4 regions of the Streptomyces sp. NPDC086835 genome follow, and region 2 is predicted to be linked to each of the others. Evidence: riboswitches for the same ligand, from Rfam matches in the RefSeq annotation. Region 2 holds a riboswitch; each other region holds the start of a gene.

Region 1 (4,183 bases), 110 kb from region 2:
GTCGCGGCTCGCCGGACAGCCGACGGGCTATCTGGCCCACAAGGGCGTCCTCGACTCCGCGACCGGTCATCTCCATCTGACCCTGAGCGACACCGGCGGCCCGTACGACGGGGCCAAGGGCCGTATCGCGCGCTACGACACGGCGACCGGCGAGTGGAAGGACACCAGCCCGACCGCCGAGGCCGACACCTACTCCGGCTTCAGCGGGCTGAGCGTGGACCGGCAGCGGCCCGGCACCCTGATGGCCACGGCCTACAGCTCCTGGTGGCCGGACACGCAGATCTTCCGCTCCACGGACAGCGGCGAGACCTGGACCAGGGCCTGGGACTACACCAGTTACCCGAACCGCTCCTTCCGCTACACGCAGGACGTCTCGTCCGTGCCCTGGCTCTCCTGGGGCGCCAACCCGTCCCCGCCCGAGGTCACGCCCAAGCTGGGCTGGATGACGGAGGCGCTGGAGATCGACCCGTTCGACTCGGACCGGATGATGTACGGCACGGGAGCCACCATCTACGGCACCGAGAATCTGCGGACCTGGGACTCCGGCGGCCGGATCACCATCACGCCCATGGTGAAGGGGCTCGAGGAGACGGCCGTCAACGACCTGGTGAGCCCGCCGTCGGGCGCGCCGCTGCTGAGCGCCCTCGGTGACATCGGCGGCTTCCGGCACACCGACCTCGACGCCGTGCCGCCTCTGATGTTCACCTCGCCGAACCTCTCGTCGACCACGAGTCTGGACTTCGCGGAGGCGGCGCCCGCGACGGTCGTACGGGTCGGCAACGCCGACGCCGCCCCGCACATCGGCTTCTCCACGGACAACGGGGCCACCTGGTTCCAGGCCTCGCAGCCTTCGGGCGTGACGGGCGGAGGCACGGTCGCCGCCGCCGCGGACGGCAGCGGTTTCGTCTGGAGCCCGGACGGCACCGGCGTGCACCACACCACCGGGTACGGCAGCTCGTGGAAGGCGTCCACGGGGATCCCCGCCGGCGCGACGGTGGAGTCGGACCGCGAGAACCCGAAGAAGTTCTACGGGTACAAGGCCGGCACCTTCTACGTGTCGCAGGACGGCGGAGCCACGTTCACCGCCAGGGCGTCGAGCGGTCTGCCGCACGAGGGCAACGTCCGTTTCAAGGCCGTGCCCGGCGCGGAGGGTGACGTGTGGCTCGCGGGCGGCACGGCCTCAGGGACGTACGGACTGTGGCACTCGACCGACTCGGGTGCGACCTTCCGGAGGATCGAGGGGGTCGAGCAGGCGGACGCCGTGGGCTTCGGCAAGGCGGCTCCCGGCGCCTCGTACCAGACGATCTTCGTCAGCGCGAAGATCGGCGGGGTGCGCGGCATCTTCCGGTCCACGAACGGCGGCGCCGACTGGACGCGGATCAACGACGACGCGCACCAGTGGGGCTGGACCGGCGCCTCGATCACCGGCGACCCGCGGGTCTACGGGCGGGTGTACGTGTCGACCAACGGGCGCGGCATCCAGTACGGCGAGTCGTCGGACGGTGGCGGCACCGATCCCGGTCCGGGTCCCGACCCGGACCCGCCGGGGGACGCGGGGTGCTCGGTCGCTTACAAGATCACCAACCAGTGGTCCGGTGGCTTCCAGGCCGATGTGACGCTGACCAATACGGGCAGCGCCGCCCTGGACGGCTGGCAGCTGCGCTGGAGCTTCCCCGACGGGCAGAAGGTCGGCCAGATGTGGAACGCCGCCCACCGGCAGAGCGGTGCAGAGGTGACGGCCGAGAACGTCTCCTGGAACGGAAAGGTGGCCGTCGGCGCGTCGGTGTCCTTCGGATTCACCGGCAGCTGGTCGGGCCGCAACACCGCACCGGCCGCCTTCGCCTCGGGCGGTGAGACCTGCACCACACGGGGCTGAGGGGTGAGGCCCGGGTCCTGGCCGGCGGGCGTGCCGCCCAGGACCCGTGGCCGATCGGCCCCCTCTGGAGGGCGCGTTCGGCGCGTGATGTCCGGTATGGCTTGTTTTACCGTCTTGTTTGTTAAGTCTAATTGGGTCTTAATATTGCGAGTTGGCGCCCTTGGGACGCTTTGGCGGTCCCGGTGGTTGTACAGGGAGTCCGTGATGTCGGTCACCTGCCCGGCAGCCGGGGAGAGAGGGCCGGAAGGGGTACTTCCCTTTCCCGGGAAGGGCTTTGAGTTTCTTGACGCGGAACCGACAATTGAAAAGCCGTGCACGGAAGCCTCATTCGGATTGTGATGTGGAATTCGGCACTTGTTTCGCGAGGACGCTCTCGTTTACGGTCACCGTCAATCCGGGTGGACCGCCGAATCCTGCCGCCGTCCGGAATCCGCAACCGCACTCACTTCACGTACGGCAGGAGCGGGGGAACCAGGTAAGTCGCCGAACCGGAATCCGGAACGGCTCGGGGTTAAGTCGCATTCACCTGCGGCCGGGCATCTCCAGCCCGAACCCGACAGCTCACCTCGCAGGCGACGGAGAGGAATTGGCCATGCCCGCAAAGGGTAAGCACCGTCGTCCCAAGTCCCGTTCACTGACCCGCGGATTCGTCGCAGCCGGCACGGGCGGCGCCGCGCTCGCCCTGCCGCTCCTGGGCGGCACCGCTGCTCAGGCGGCACCCGCCGCGGCCCCCGTCGCGGCGGAGCGGACCGTGGCCACCGCCACGACCGTCGCCGCGGCCGCGCAGGCCGTCGCGCAGAAGGCCGGCACCGTCACGTATTCCGTGGTCGCCGGTGACTCGCTTTACAAGATCGCCGAAGACCATTCCCTGAACGGCGGCTGGAAGCAGCTCTACAAGGACAACCGGAAGGCCGTCGGAGCGGACCCGGCGCTGATTCACCCCGGTCTCGAGCTGACGATCGGCGCCAAGGCCAAGGCCGAGGCCGAGCCCAAGGCGAAGCCGCAGGCCAAGGCGAAGGCCGCCCCGAAGGCCGCGGAAGAGGCCGAGGCGTCCGAGAAGGCCGAGCGCGCCGCCGACACCGCCCGCGCGGACCGCTCCGAGCGCAAGGCCGCTCCGGCGGCCCAGGCCGCCGCGGCCCCCGCGAAGCCGGCCTACGCGAACAACCTCGACGGCTGGATCCGCGAGTCGCTGGACATCATGGGCCGGCACGGCATCCCGGGAAGCTACGAAGGCATCCACCGCAACATCATGCGTGAGTCCTCCGGCAACCCGCTGGCCATCAACAACTGGGACATCAACGCCATCAACGGCACGCCCTCCAAGGGCCTGCTCCAGGTCATCCAGCCCACCTTCGACGCCTACCACGTCGAGGGCACGTCCTTCGACCTGTTCGACCCGGTCGCCAACATCACCGCCGCGTGCAACTACGCCGCCGACCGGTACGGCTCGATCGACAACGTGAACGGCCCCTACTGACGGGACCCGCGCGGCGACCGATGAGCCGCCTCCACCTGACGGGCCGGTGCCCGGAACGCCCCACGGCGTTCCGGGCACCGGCCCGTGGCCGTGTCCGGACTTCGCCCGTGCATGCTCGCGCGAGGCCCGCATGTGGCCGCGCGAGGCCCGCAGCGGGTGCTCTGCCCGAGGGCGCACGAGCTCCGTCCGTGGCCCGCCCGGCACCCTGGAACCGCGGTCACGGCCGCTAGGAGGCGGCTCCAGCGGCTCTCGAGCGGCTCCCGAGGTGCCGTGTGCCATCGTGGAGGCGACGGCTCCGGCGGACGATGGCGCGTTGATGTGCCGCGCCGATGCCGACGGGATGCGGTGCGAACACACCGCCGACGGGCCGAGTGCAACGGCCGTGCGGCCGAAAGGCGCAGGTCACAGGCGTTCGGGAAGCGCGCGGGACGCGCCGGGCGACCCGGCACGCGCGCCCGGCGGCGCCAGGCAACTCCCTGCCGTGCAGCTTCCTGGCCTGGCTGAATACGGACAGCCGGCCCCTCCCGGTGATTACCTCTTGTCAGGCGCCGGACGGAAGCAACGGACCGGCCGCCACAGGACACCGGAACGGAACGTACGCCGCACCCGTACTCACGAATGGAGACACTCCATGTCCCGTGCCACCCGTTGTACCGCCGCCGCATCCGCCGTCGCCGCCGCGTTCCTGGGCGGCATCCTGCTGGCCTCCCCGGCGCAGGCGGCCGAGGCGCCGCGGACGGCGCCGGCCTCCGCGGACGACTTCGTCTGGCCGACGCCGCCGGACCTGCCGGACGACGTGGTGTGGCCCTCCCTGCCTTCGCTTCCCGGCC
Region 2 (4,183 bases):
TGCTCGACGTCACCGCGGAGGAGGTGCAGGCGATCGCCAAGGCCCGGCTGCACCCGGAGAACAGGGCGGTGCTGGTCTACGAACCGGTCGCCGAAGAAGAGACCGAAGCGGCCGACGGACACGAGCAGGAGGGGACGGACCAGTGAGCGACGCTGCCGTGACCATGGACTTCCACCCGCAGCCGACCCCGGGCACCGCCCGGCCCTGGGCCTTCCCGGCCCCCGACCGCGGCACGCTGGACAACGGCCTGACGGTGCTGCGCTGCCACCGTCCCGGCCAGCAGGTGGTGGCCGTCGAGATCTCGCTCGACGCCCCGCTGGACGCCGAGCCGGAGGGCCTCGACGGCGTCGCCACCATCATGGCGCGCGCCCTGTCGGAGGGCACCGACAAGCACTCCGCGGAGGAGTTCGCCGCGGAACTGGAGCGTTGCGGCGCCACCTTGGACGCGCACGCCGACCACCCCGGTGTCCGGGTCTCCCTCGAGGTGCCGGTCTCCCGCCTGCACAAGGCGCTCGGGCTGCTCTCCGAGGCGCTGATCGCACCCGCCTTCGAGGCCGGCGAGGTCGAGCGGCTGGTCCGCAACCGCCTCGACGAGATCCCGCACGAGACGGCGAACCCGGGCCGCCGGGCGGCCAAGCAGCTCTCCAAGGAGCTCTTCCCGGCCTCGCTGCGCGTCTCCCGGCCGCGCCAGGGCACGGAGGAGACCGTCGCGCGGATCGACGCGGCCGCCGTACGCGCCTTCTACGAGGCGCATGTACGCCCCGCCACCGCCACCGCGGTGATCGTCGGCGACCTCACCGACGTCGACCTGGACGGCGTCCTCGGCGACTCGCTCGGGGCGTGGACGGGCGACAAGGCGGAGCCGCGTCCGGTGCCCGCGATCACCGCCGACGACACCGGCCGGGTGGTCATCGTCGACCGTCCCGGCGCCGTGCAGACGCAGCTGCTCATCGGCCGCGTCGGCGGCGACCGCCACGACCGGGTCTGGCCCGCCCAGGTGCTCGGCACGTACTGCCTCGGCGGAACGCTGACCTCCCGCCTCGACCGGGTGCTGCGTGAGGAGAAGGGCTACACCTACGGTGTGCGCGCCTTCGGCCAGGTGCTGCGCTCCGCTCCGGACGGCTCCGGCGCCTCGATGCTCGCCATCAGCGGCTCCGTGGACACGCCCAACACCGGTCCGGCGCTGGAGGACCTGTGGAAGGTGCTCCGCACGCTCGCCGCCGAGGGGCTCACGGACGCCGAGCGTGACGTCGCCGTGCAGAACCTGGTGGGCGTCGCCCCGCTGAAGTACGAGACGGCGGCGTCCGTCGCGGCCACGCTGGCCGACCAGGTCGAGCAGCACCTCCCGGACGACTACCAGGCACAGATGTACGTCCGCCTGGCGGAGACGGGCACGGTGGAGGCGACCGCGGCGGTCGTGGGCGCCTTCCCGGTCGACCGGTTGGTGACGGTGCTCGTCGGCGACGCGTCGCAGATCGAGGAGCCGGTGAAGGCGCTCGGTATCGGTGAAGTGAGGGTTGTCACGGGCTGATCGGGAGCCGCCCGCCGAAGACAACTCAAGAGAACGCGCATTGCGCGCGAACAGGACCCTGGCTTCGAATCGTTTGCCGGGGTTCTGTTCGTTGTCCGATTTGCAGGGTTGAGTGCGTGTCTGCCCTGTGGCATGCGCTACAAAACGGGCTCTCTGTTTGGTGATTGACGAAACGGTTGCCTAGCGTCGGTCCGGCTGTCCGCTTGGAGATCGTCGCGCCCGCGGCATCGGGCAGCCATCGCCGAGTCCCCGTCAGGCGCGAGCCTGGGGAGCCGGGGACCCACGCAGTCCCTGGGGTGAATCGGCCCTCCTTCGCCCGTGCGGAGGGGGCCGTAGGAGACCTTCCTGCTCCGAACCCGTCAGCTAACCCGGTAGGCGAGAAGGAAGGAAAGGACCAGCCTCTTCATGGCGTTCACCCGTGCCACCGGGAAGCATCGTGCCCCGAGCCGCCTGACGCGCAGGAGCGCGAACCTGGCAGGCGTCGCCGCCCTCGCCACCACCGGCGTCATCGGAACCCTCGCCTCCCCGGCGCTCGCCGCCGACACCGAGGCCGCGTCCGTCGAGGACACCGGCCTCACCCAGATCGTCTCCATGGGGTCGCTCGCCGACGAGATAGCCGACCAGGCCGCCGCCCAGGAGAGGGAGGCCCAGGAGGCCGCCGCCAAGGCCAGGGCGCAGGCGAAGGCCGAGGCCGAGGCGAAGGCGGAAGCCAGGCGCAAGGCCGAGGCGCGTGCCAAGGAGGCCCGCGAGGCCAAGGAGCGCGCCGCCCGTGAGGCCGAGCGCAAGCGGCTGAACTCCTTCCAGCTCCCGATCGCCGGTTCGTACGTGACCACCGGCTACAAGACCGGCGGCGCCCTGTGGTCCTCCGGCAGCCACTCCGGTGTCGACTTCCGCGCCGCCTCCGGCAGTTCCGTCGTGTCCGTCGGCTCCGGCACCGTCGTCGAGGCAGGCTGGGGCGGCGCGTACGGCAACAACGTCGTCATCCGGATGAACGACGGCACGTACACCCAGTACGGCCACCTGTCGTCCATCAGCGTCTCCGTCGGCCAGCAGGTCACCCCCGGCCAGCAGATCGGACTGGCCGGCTCGACCGGCAACTCGACCGGCCCGCACCTGCACTTCGAGGCCCGGACCACAGCCGAGTACGGCTCCGACATCGACCCGGTCGCCTACCTGCGCTCGCACGGCGTCAACGTCTGACCCTCGACGCACCCCGCGTACCGCGTCTCCTGTCCGAAGGCCCCCGGCTTCCCGCCGGGGGCCTTCGGTGCATTCCATGGCGTTTCGGCCATTGAGTGATTGCCGTCTCCGTCAAGAGAGTTCCATCGTTTTCCTCCTGGCGTCGGAAAATCGAGTTCATTGCAATAGAGTCACGGGAACACGCGTCAATCGGCTGCGTTTCGCTCGGATCAATGCGGAGGTTCGGTCATGCGTATTCCCGCGCACTCGGTATGCACGGCGATCCGCGACGACATCGTCTCCGGGGTCTACGAGCGCGGCAGCCGGCTCACGGAGGAGCAACTGGCCCGTCGCTACGGGGTCTCCCGCGTCCCGGTGCGCGAGGCGCTGCGCACCCTGGAGTCGGAGGGCTTCGTCGTGACCCGCCGGCACGCCGGCGCCTGCGTGGCGGAGCCGACGGAGCAGGAGGCCGCCGACCTCCTGGAGATCCGCATGCTGCTGGAGCCGCTGGGCGCGGCGCGCGCCGCGCAGCGCCGCACGGAAGCGCATCTGCGGGTGCTGCGCGGCCTGGTGAGACTCGGTCAGGAGCGGGCCCGCCGGGGGCAGGGCGAGGACTTGCGCTCACTCGGCTCCTGGTTCCACGAGACACTCGCCCAGTCCTGCGGCAGCCCCGGACTGACCGCGCTGCTGACCCAGCTGCGGCACAAGATCGCTTGGATGTACTCGGTGGAGCAGCCTCTCGCACCGGTCGAGTCATGGGCGGAGCACGGTGCGATCGTCGACGCCGTGGCGCGCGGTGACGCGGAGCGTGCGCGGGCGCTGACGGCCGCGCACGCCGAACGCGCCGCCGCCGCGCACCGGTTGCGCCGTACCGTGCGGGTGAGGACTTCGCAACATGCCGTAAACACCACGAGCGGCCGGAATTAACAGAGGGCGTATACAAAAGAAGGCGTGATGGGGTCGGCCTTTCTCTGTTCTTCTTTTCCGTCCGGGCCCGGAACGCGGAATGTGGAATGCGGCCCTGGAATGCGAAAGCCGCGGTGCTCCGGACCCGGAACACCGCGGCTTTTCTGTGAATGGTGACGGGCGACAGGGCCCGCCGGGCTCAGACGGTCTCGGGAAGCTCTTCGAGCCCCTCGGCCACCAGCTTGGCCAGGCGGTCGAGTGCCGCCTCCGCGCCGTCCGCGTCGGAGGCGAGGACGATCTCCTCGCCGCCCTGGGCGCCCAGGCCGAGCACGGCGAGCATCGAGGCCGCGTTGACCGGCTTGCCGTCGGCCTTGGCGATCGTCACAGGGACGCCGGCAGCCGTCGCGGCACGGACGAAGATGGACGCGGGGCGGGCGTGAAGGCCCTCGGCCCAGCCGACATTGACGCGGCGCTCAGCCATGGTGTTGCCCTTCAAGTCTTAGCGGGTTGTCTAGACCAGTCTCTCATGTGTCCCGGCGTGCTCCCCCGCCCCACCCTGCCGGGGGT
Region 3 (4,183 bases), on a different contig from region 2:
GGCGGCCTGCAGCGCTCCGGCCCGTTCCGCGAGAGCGGCGCGCCGGAGGTACTCCTCCGGGGCGGAGGTCAGGGCGAGCCGCAGACCGGGATCCATGCCGCCGTCGCGGTACTGGGCGGTGGCGAGGGAACCGAGGGCGTTACGGGAGGTGTTGAGGCTGTCGGTCCGGCGCGCCGCCTCGTCGCGCAGCGAGTCCAGCGATCTGCGGGCGCTCTCCGCCCGTTCCTTGGCTCCGTTGAGCTTCTCGGTGGCGACCTCCGCCTCCTGGTACAGCTTGTCGACCCTGGCCTGGATCTGCGCCGGGGTGAGGCCCGGCTCCGCGTGCCCCGTGCCGTCGAACGCTGTCGTGGCCGCCGCGCCCGCCAGGGCGAGCGTGAGCGCGGTACGGGCGGCCGGTCCGTCGAGCCGGCGTTCACGGGGTTTTCGGTGTTCCCGGTGTGCTGCCACGAGGGCTTCCACGTCCTTCCGTCGTCCCTGCCGCCGCACTTGCGTCCGGCGGCGGGCCGCACAGGGGGAGCGGTCCGCCGCAGGACCTTCCGGCGGTGGTGGCCGAGTGCCGTCCGGCTGTGCGACGGCTCGCGGGGAGTCGGCCACCTGGCGCAGGACGCTACGACCGCGTCGACGGGGGCGGGACACAACGACCGTAAATCTCCGGAAATGGGCGTCCGGCAACCGTTGATGAACGGCCGTCCGTCGTCGCGGACGCGCATCGCGTCGGTCCCTGGACCGATGCCGCGGACAGGGCCACCTGCCCGGCTGACGGTGGTATGGGCCCAGCTAGGCTCCGGCCCATGGACGTACTCATCAATGTCTTCGTCGCACTGCACATCATCGGCATCGCCTCGCTGCTGGGCGGGTTCCTGACCCAGATGAAGGCGATGGGCGAGGGCACCGCCCGCTTCAGCCCCGCGATGCTGCACGGTGCGCTGACCATGCTGGTCACGGGTGTGGCCCTGGTGGGTCTGAACCAGGCGGACGACCAGACGGTCAACAACCTCAAGATCGGCATCAAGCTGGCGGTGCTGGTCGTGATCCTCGGCCTCGTGTACGTCAAGAGGGACGAGGAGAAGGTCGACAAGGCGCTCTTCGGCGCGGTGGGCGGCCTGACCTTGGCCAACATCTTCATCGCCACGCTCTGGACCTGACCCGAGCGCGGACATGACGGTGCCCGGGCGGCTCGGCCGCCCGGGCACCGGTGCGCCGGGGCACCCCGCGTCGGCCCCGCAGGGCTTCAGGCGGGGCGGACGCTGCCGTAGATCGGCATGTAGTAGATGGACTCCTCGCGGACGTTCGTGCCCGGCTTGGGCGCGTGGATCATCTTGCCGTCGCCGATGTAGATGCCGACGTGGCTGATGTCGTCGTAGAAGAAGACCAGGTCGCCGGGGAGCAGGTCGGCCGTCTCGACACGGGTGCCGACCTTCACCTGGTCCCAGGTGGTGCGCGGCAGGTCCACCCCCGCCGCCTTCCACGCGGCCGCGGTGAGGCCGGAGCAGTCGTAGGAGCTCGGGCCCGTCGCGCCCCAGACGTACGGCTTGCCGATCTGGGCACGGGCGAACGCGAGGACCTTGTCCGCCTTGGCCGCGTACGTGCCGTCGTCGGTGCCGGTGCCCGGATCGGTGGTGCCCGTGTCCGGGGTGGTCTCGCGCTCCTGCTGCTGCCGCTCGGCCTCCGCCCGGGCGGCTGCCTCCGCCTTCGCCTTGGCCTCGGCCTTGCGGCGCGCCTCCTCTTCCTTCTCCCGCTCGATCGCGGCGAGGCGTGCCTTCTCCTCCGCCGTCAGCTTCGAGAGCAGGGCGCGTGCCTCCGCGAGCTTGGTCTGCACCGTCTGCTTGCTGGTGCGCAGGGCCTCCTGGGAGTCCGTGAGGGACTCGAGGCGCTTGGTGGCCTCCGCGCGCTGCTTCGCGGCCGCGGCCCGCTCGGTCTCGTACTCACTGACGGCCCTGCGCTGCTGGTCCGTCATCCGGTCCATCAGCTGGGTCTGGTCGAAGTACGCCTGGGGGCTGTCCGCGAACATCAGCGCGGCGGTGGGGGTGACGGAACCGGTGCGGTACTGCGCCGCCGCGTAGTTGCCGAGGGCGCGGCGGGACTCGTTCAGCTTCTCCGTGCGCTTGGCGGCCTCGTCGAGCAGCTGGTCGACCTCTTGGCGCTTCTCCGCCGTGGCTTCCTTCGCCTTGTTGAACTCCTGCGTCGCGCTGCCCGCCTGCCGGTACAGGTCGTCGACCTTCTTCTGCACCTCTTCGATGCTGGGCTTCGGGTCGGACGGCGCGGCGGTGGCACTCTGGGTGGAGAGCAGTGTCACACCGGCGAGGGCGGCCGTGGTGAATCCGACGGCGGTGGACGGTTTTGCGGTACGGCTGCGGGTCTTGCGATGCGACGCCAACGCCGGCATCTCCTTCTTCCGTGGACCGCCTACCGGGTTAGCTGTCGGGTTCGGGCGAACGGAAGACGCCCTACGGACCGAGCGGGGCACGGTCCGATTCACCCCGGTGGTGCTTGGTGGGTCCCCGGTTCCGAACTCCCTCGGGAGGAGCCCGGATTCGGCGCAGGCCGCCCGTTCGGCGTGGTTCGCCGGGAGGGGTGCGGGCCGCCTGGTCGAGCACGCTAGCCAACTCGTGCGCCTGCTGTGAAGGTTGATGTTCGATATGTCCGATACATTTTCGTGACCTTTTCGGTGGCGGGTCGCCTGCCCGTCCGCCGGTCGCCCGGCGGATCCGCCCTGTCACCTACCGTGGCGTCCGCCGGTGTGCCGGTGCGGCCACGGTTGTCGGTCCGGCCGCCTAGACTCGTTAAGCGATGAGCAGCCTCTTTGACGACAGCTTCCTGGCGGACCTCCGGCCCGACGCGGACGGGCCCCCGCCGCCGCCCGAGGACCCGGCTCCGGAGCAGCTTCCGGACGACCTCTTCCAGGGCGCCTTCGACGTGCCTCCGGCCCGCGACGGGTACTACCGCGACGGCGCCCCGCGCCCCGTCGTGGACCCCGCCGCCCTGCTCGACGGGCTGAACGAGCAGCAGCGCGCCGCCGTCGTGCACACAGGGTCACCGCTGCTCATCGTGGCCGGCGCCGGCTCCGGCAAGACCCGGGTGCTCACCCATCGCATCGCCCACCTGCTGGGCACGCGCCGGGTCCACCCCGGCCAGATACTGGCGATCACCTTCACCAACAAGGCCGCCGGCGAGATGAAGGAACGCGTCGAGCAGCTGGTGGGCCCGCGCGCCAACGCGATGTGGGTCATGACCTTCCACAGCGCCTGCGTCCGCATCCTGCGCCGCGAGTCCAAGAAGCTGGGCTTCACCTCGTCGTTCTCGATCTACGACGCGGCGGACTCGAAGCGCCTGATGTCGCTGGTCTGCCGCGATCTCGACCTCGACCCGAAGAAGTTCCCGCCGAAGTCCTTCAGCGCCAAGATCTCGAACCTGAAGAACGAGCTGATCGACGAGGAGACCTTCGCCGACCAGGCGGTCGACGGATTCGAGAAGACGCTCGCCGAGGCGTACCGGATGTACCAGGCGCGGCTGCGCGAGGCCAACGCCCTGGACTTCGACGACATCATCATGACCACCGTCCACCTGCTCCAGGCGTTCCCGGACGTCGCCGAGCACTACCAGCGGCGGTTCCGGCACGTCCTCGTCGACGAGTACCAGGACACCAACCACGCTCAGTACACGCTCGTGCGCGAACTGGTGGGCAAGGGGTACGAGGACCTGGAGCCCGCGGAGCTGTGCGTCGTCGGTGACGCCGACCAGTCGATCTACGCCTTCCGCGGCGCGACCATCCGCAACATCCTCCAGTTCGAGGAGGACTATCCGGACGCGACGACGATCCTGCTGGAGCAGAACTACCGCTCCACCCAGACGATCCTCTCCGCCGCCAACGCCGTCATCGAGCGCAACGAGTCCCGTCGCCCCAAGAACCTGTGGACGAACGCAGGCGCCGGCGCCCAGATCACCGGCTATGTCGCGGACACGGAGCACGACGAGGCCCAGTTCGTCGCGGACGAGATCGACCGGCTCACGGACGCGGGCGAGGCGAAGGCCGGCGACGTCGCCGTCTTCTACCGCACGAACGCCCAGTCGCGTGTCTTCGAGGAGATCTTCATCCGCGTCGGCCTGCCCTACAAGGTCGTCGGCGGTGTCCGCTTCTACGAGCGCAAGGAGGTCCGCGACGTGCTGGCCTACCTGCGGGTCC
Region 4 (4,183 bases), on a different contig from region 2:
TTCGCGACGACGCTCGCCTTCCTGCGCCACCGGGCCCATCGGGGCGCGGCGGGGCCGGACTTCGTGGAGCGCGAACAGGAGCTGCTGCACCATCTGTGGCAGCGCAGGGCGGTGGCCGGGCCTTCGCTGGCGTACGCCGCACAGGCCACCGCCCGGATGCCGCTGCTGCCGCCGCACCGCGACTACAGCGGCTACAACCCCTACCGCTACTGAGTCCGCGCCGGGGTGAGCTCAGGCGGACGCGGCGGTCAGCTCGGCAAGCTCGCCGTCCGTCAGGGCCAGATCCGCTGCCGCCACCAGGGCCGGCACCTGCTCGACCGTACGGGCCGACGCGATCGGCGCGGCCACGGTCGGCTGGGCGGCCAGCCACGCCAGTGCGACGGTCGCGATCTCCGCGCCACGGGCCTGCGCGATCCGGTCGAGCACGTCGAGGACCTTCAGCCCCCGCTGCGACTCGAGGTGCTTGGACGCTCCCTGGGCCCTGGCGCTGTCCACCGTGGTGCCGGGCCGGTACTTGCCGGTGAGGAAGCCGGACGCGAGCGCGTAGTAGGGAACGGCGGCGAGGCCGGCGCGGGCGGCGGTGTCCTGCAGTTCGCCTTCGTAGGTGTGGCGTGAGACCAGGTTGTAGTGAGGCTGAAGCGCCACGTACCGGGCGAGGCCCTCCCGCTCGGAGAAGGCCAGGGACGCCTGGAGCCGTTCGGCACTGATGTTGGAGGCGGCGATCGCACGGACCTTGCCGTCCTTCACCAGCTGGTCGAGGGCGGTGATGATCTCCTCGACAGGCACGGACGGGTCGTCGAAGTGGGTGTAGTAGAGGTCGATGTGGTCGGTGCCCAGCCGCATGAGCGACTCCTCCGCGGCGGCCTTGATCGTGGTGGCGGAGAGGCCCTTGTGGCGGGGGTGGGCGCCGACCTTGGTGGCGACGACGACTTCGGAGCGGTTGCCACGAGCCGCGAGCCACTTGCCGATGAGGGTCTCCGACTCGCCGCCCTCGTTCCCGGGGGCCCACGAGGAGTAGCTGTCGGCGGTGTCGACGAAGTTGCCGCCCGCCGCGGTGTACGCGTCGAGGACCGCGAAGGTCCGCGCCTCGTCGGCCGTCCAGCCGAAGACGTTGCCGCCGAGAGCGAGCGGGAAGACGGTCAGGTCGGAGGAACCGAGGGTGCGCAGAGAGGTCATGAGGTGATCAACGGCCGGGCCCGTACCGGCTATTCCGGCAGCCCTGGCGTCGGGGGGTGTGCGCCGGGGCTGCCGGAGACATGGATGTGCCCGGTACGGGAGGACTGTGACCCGTACCGGGCAGGGATCAGATCGTGAGGCCCTTGCTGCGCAGCCACGCCATCGGGTCGATGCCCGCGCCGCCGGCGGTGTGCACCTCGAGGTGCAGGTGCGGACCGGTGACATTGCCGGTCGCGCCGACGCGCCCGATCGTCTCGCCGGTGGACACCTGCTGCCCCGCGCTCGCCGTCATCGAGGAGAGGTGGGCGTACAGGACCTCGGTACCGTCCTCGAGCTCGAGGACGATGCGGTAGCCGTAGGAGCCGGACCAGCCCGCGGACTTGACCGTGCCGCCGTGCACCGCCTTGACCGGGGTCCCGGTCGGTGCCGCGAAGTCCAGGCCGGTGTGCTGGCCGGAGGACCACATGGCGCCGGACTCACCGTAGGTGGAGGTGATCGTGTAGGAGGAGGTGGGAAGGGAGAAACTGCGGGCGAGTTCGGCGAGACGCGCCGCCTCCGCAGCCGCCCGCGCGGCCTCCTCCGCCTTCCGCTTCTCCTCGGCGGCCTTGGCCTCTGCCGCGCTCTGCTGCTTCTCGGCGGCGGCCGCCGCCTGCTCGGCGGCGAGCGCCTCCGCGGCCGCCTTCGCCTCGGCGTCGGCTTCTGCCTGCTGCTGCTCGGCCTGCTGGAGGATCCGGGCGCGCAGGGCCTCGCCGGAGCCGGCGGCCTGGCTCTGGCCGGCGCCGCCGTCGGCGACCGTGGTCGCGGAGGTGAGCGGCGCGGCGTGCACGTCGCCGTCGGAGTCGTCCGAGTCGGAGATCAGGGATCCCACGCCAGGAAGGGACTTGGCGTCGGGAAGGTTGTCCGCGATGGAATCGGGAAGGGAGATGGAAACTGCCGGCTTGTCCTGCGCGGTGGCTATGCCACCCGCGCCGACCGCGGCGATGACGCCGACTCCGAGCACCGTGGAGCTGCGGGCGATTCCGCCGCGCTGCTTGATGACACGGTGCCGGCCGCGCACGGGGCGGACGGAGTCCTCTGTGGGGTTCCATTCCTCCCAGGTCCGCTCGGGGGCGTCGGCACTGAAACGTTCGGACGCGAAGCGGGCCTCGGGGGCAGGCATGTTGGACGCCACGAAGGCGTACTCCTTTCCTTCCTTCTCGCCTACCGGGTTAGCTGACGGGTTCGGAGCAGGAAGGTCTCCTACGGGCGCCCTCGACCGCAAACTGAGCGGCAAAGGGTGACCGATTCACCCCAATTAGTGGTTCCCCGGTTCCCTTGCGGGATTCGGCACGTGCGCACGGCGCCGCCTCTGCGACGGCTGGGACGACCGCACTGCGTTATCGAACGTTAATAGACGGCGGGGCCGGATTCCAAGCTGTTCCGGGTGATCATTAACGGCTTCACCCGGGACTTTCCGGGACAGAATCGGCCGGAACCGGGCGAGTTGATCAAACGTCAGAGGCGGTCACGATTCTGATGGTGCATCAAATGTTATGCGGACGGCTCTCCTTCGGCTACGGAGCGTGCGCACCGCCCGGGTCAGGCGCGTGATGTCACGCGGATCCACCGCGGCCGCCGGGCTCCGGCGGCACCACCGGCACCGTCCTGCGCCGTTCCGGCTGCCCTTCCGCCGGCGTGCCGACCGCCAGCAGCGCCATGTCGTCGCTCGAACCGCCGCCGGTGTACCGGCGTACGTCGTCGACCAGCGCGTCCAGCAGCTCCGCCGGCCCGGGGAAGAGGCGTCCGGCGAGCCGTTCCACCGGGTCGTAGAAGACGCCGCGGGCGTCCCGCGCCTCCGTCACCCCGTCCGTGTAGAGCAGCAGCGTCGCCCCGTCGGGCAGCGGGTACTCCTCCGCCCGGTCCGGCCACGCCGCCAGGTCACCCATCCCCAGCGGCAGCGCCGCCTGCGCCGGCGCGAGGACGTCCAGAGCCCCGTCGGCGTGCAGCACCAAGGGCTCGGGGTGGCCCCGGTTCACCAGCCGCACCAGGGCGCGGCCCCGCGGGATCTCGCCCAGGACGGCGGTCGTGAACCCCTCCACGGCGTCCAGCCCTTCCCGCCTGGTGCCCTCCCGCTTGAGGGCGCGCTCCAGCCGCTGCGCCACGCCCTCCAGCGAGCGCTCCTGCTCCGCGGCCTCGCGGAACGCGCCGATGAGCACGGCCACGGTCCCCACCGCCCCCAGTCCCTTGCCCCGCACATCGCCGACAAGAAGGCGCACGCCATGAGGAGTGTCCTGCACCGCGAAGAGGTCGCCGCCGATGAACGCGCCCGCCTGCGCCGCCTCGTACCGGGCGGCGATGTGCAGACCGCCGATCCGGTCGGCCGGCGCGGGAAGTACGGCCCGCTGCGCGGTCTCCGCGATCACCCGGGCCGAAGCGAGCCGCTCACCACTGCGCCGCACGAGGGTGTTGATGAACAGCGCGAGAACGACGACGGTGACCACCGTGGTCGTCTCGGTGAGGACCGTGATCTGCCAGAAGCTTCTGTTGACGGCGTGGAGGACGCTCAGGGCCAGAACCGCAGCGATCCCGGTGAGCAGGGTCGCCATCCATGACAGGACAGGCGCCGCGACGAGCGGGGCTGCGGCATAGAGGGGTACGGCGGTGAACCGGGGCGGGGTCAGAACGTCGAAGACCACCCCGCCGACGATCATCGCCATGGGCAACGCGCGGACGAACCACGGGGCTCTTCTGGCGCCGCCCTGATCTCGCCACTCCTGGCCCAAAGGTGGTCTCCTGCCGGGTCCTACCGGGTCCGCTGACGGCTGCGGACAGTACCGCGCCCCCCTCAGGCTGAAGGCCGACGCGCCGCAGGACGACTTCCGGTCGCCCGACCGGGCGACGGTCGTGCGCTGCCGGAAAAGCCACCGGCCCGGTGGTCGATCTTCTCGATCGACCACCGGGCCGGTGTCATCAGTAGCGGGGACAGGATTTGAACCTGCGACCTCTGGGTTATGAGCCCAGCGAGCTA

The links. Region 2 has a riboswitch for cyclic di-AMP ahead of ACIPJI_RS26020 (M23 family metallopeptidase). Riboswitches for the same ligand answer to the same signal wherever they lie in the genome.
Region 1: linked by a shared signal. The riboswitch ahead of ACIPJI_RS25515 (transglycosylase SLT domain-containing protein) and the one ahead of ACIPJI_RS26020 (M23 family metallopeptidase) in region 2 are both predicted to bind cyclic di-AMP.
Region 3: linked by a shared signal. The riboswitch ahead of ACIPJI_RS07425 (NlpC/P60 family protein) and the one ahead of ACIPJI_RS26020 (M23 family metallopeptidase) in region 2 are both predicted to bind cyclic di-AMP.
Region 4: linked by a shared signal. The riboswitch ahead of ACIPJI_RS27970 (M23 family metallopeptidase) and the one ahead of ACIPJI_RS26020 (M23 family metallopeptidase) in region 2 are both predicted to bind cyclic di-AMP.

Annotation. Positions count from the first base shown of each region.
Region 1 is NZ_JBIVAU010000008.1:304,181-308,363, reverse strand. It holds gene ACIPJI_RS25520 (cellulose binding domain-containing protein) at 1-1,876, shown strand, start outside; cyclic di-AMP (ydaO/yuaA leader) riboswitch at 2,306-2,464, shown strand; gene ACIPJI_RS25515 (transglycosylase SLT domain-containing protein) at 2,469-3,353, shown strand; gene ACIPJI_RS25510 (hypothetical protein) at 3,985-4,183, shown strand, end outside.
Region 2 is NZ_JBIVAU010000008.1:417,291-421,473, reverse strand. It holds gene ACIPJI_RS26030 (pitrilysin family protein) at 1-146, shown strand, start outside; gene ACIPJI_RS26025 (M16 family metallopeptidase) at 143-1,531, shown strand; cyclic di-AMP (ydaO/yuaA leader) riboswitch at 1,761-1,923, shown strand; gene ACIPJI_RS26020 (M23 family metallopeptidase) at 1,937-2,731, shown strand; gene ACIPJI_RS26015 (GntR family transcriptional regulator) at 2,960-3,637, shown strand; gene ACIPJI_RS26010 (HPr family phosphocarrier protein) at 3,816-4,097, opposite strand.
Region 3 is NZ_JBIVAU010000002.1:277,097-281,279, forward strand. It holds gene ACIPJI_RS07415 (NlpC/P60 family protein) at 1-447, opposite strand, end outside; gene ACIPJI_RS07420 (hypothetical protein) at 792-1,145, shown strand; gene ACIPJI_RS07425 (NlpC/P60 family protein) at 1,232-2,386, opposite strand; cyclic di-AMP (ydaO/yuaA leader) riboswitch at 2,388-2,550, opposite strand; gene pcrA (DNA helicase PcrA) at 2,791-4,183, shown strand, end outside.
Region 4 is NZ_JBIVAU010000010.1:17,140-21,322, forward strand. It holds gene ACIPJI_RS27960 (PrsW family intramembrane metalloprotease) at 1-213, shown strand, start outside; gene ACIPJI_RS27965 (aldo/keto reductase) at 232-1,176, opposite strand; gene ACIPJI_RS27970 (M23 family metallopeptidase) at 1,304-2,347, opposite strand; cyclic di-AMP (ydaO/yuaA leader) riboswitch at 2,359-2,515, opposite strand; gene ACIPJI_RS27975 (PP2C family protein-serine/threonine phosphatase) at 2,769-3,872, opposite strand; tRNA gene ACIPJI_RS27980 (tRNA-Met) at 4,130-4,183, opposite strand, start outside.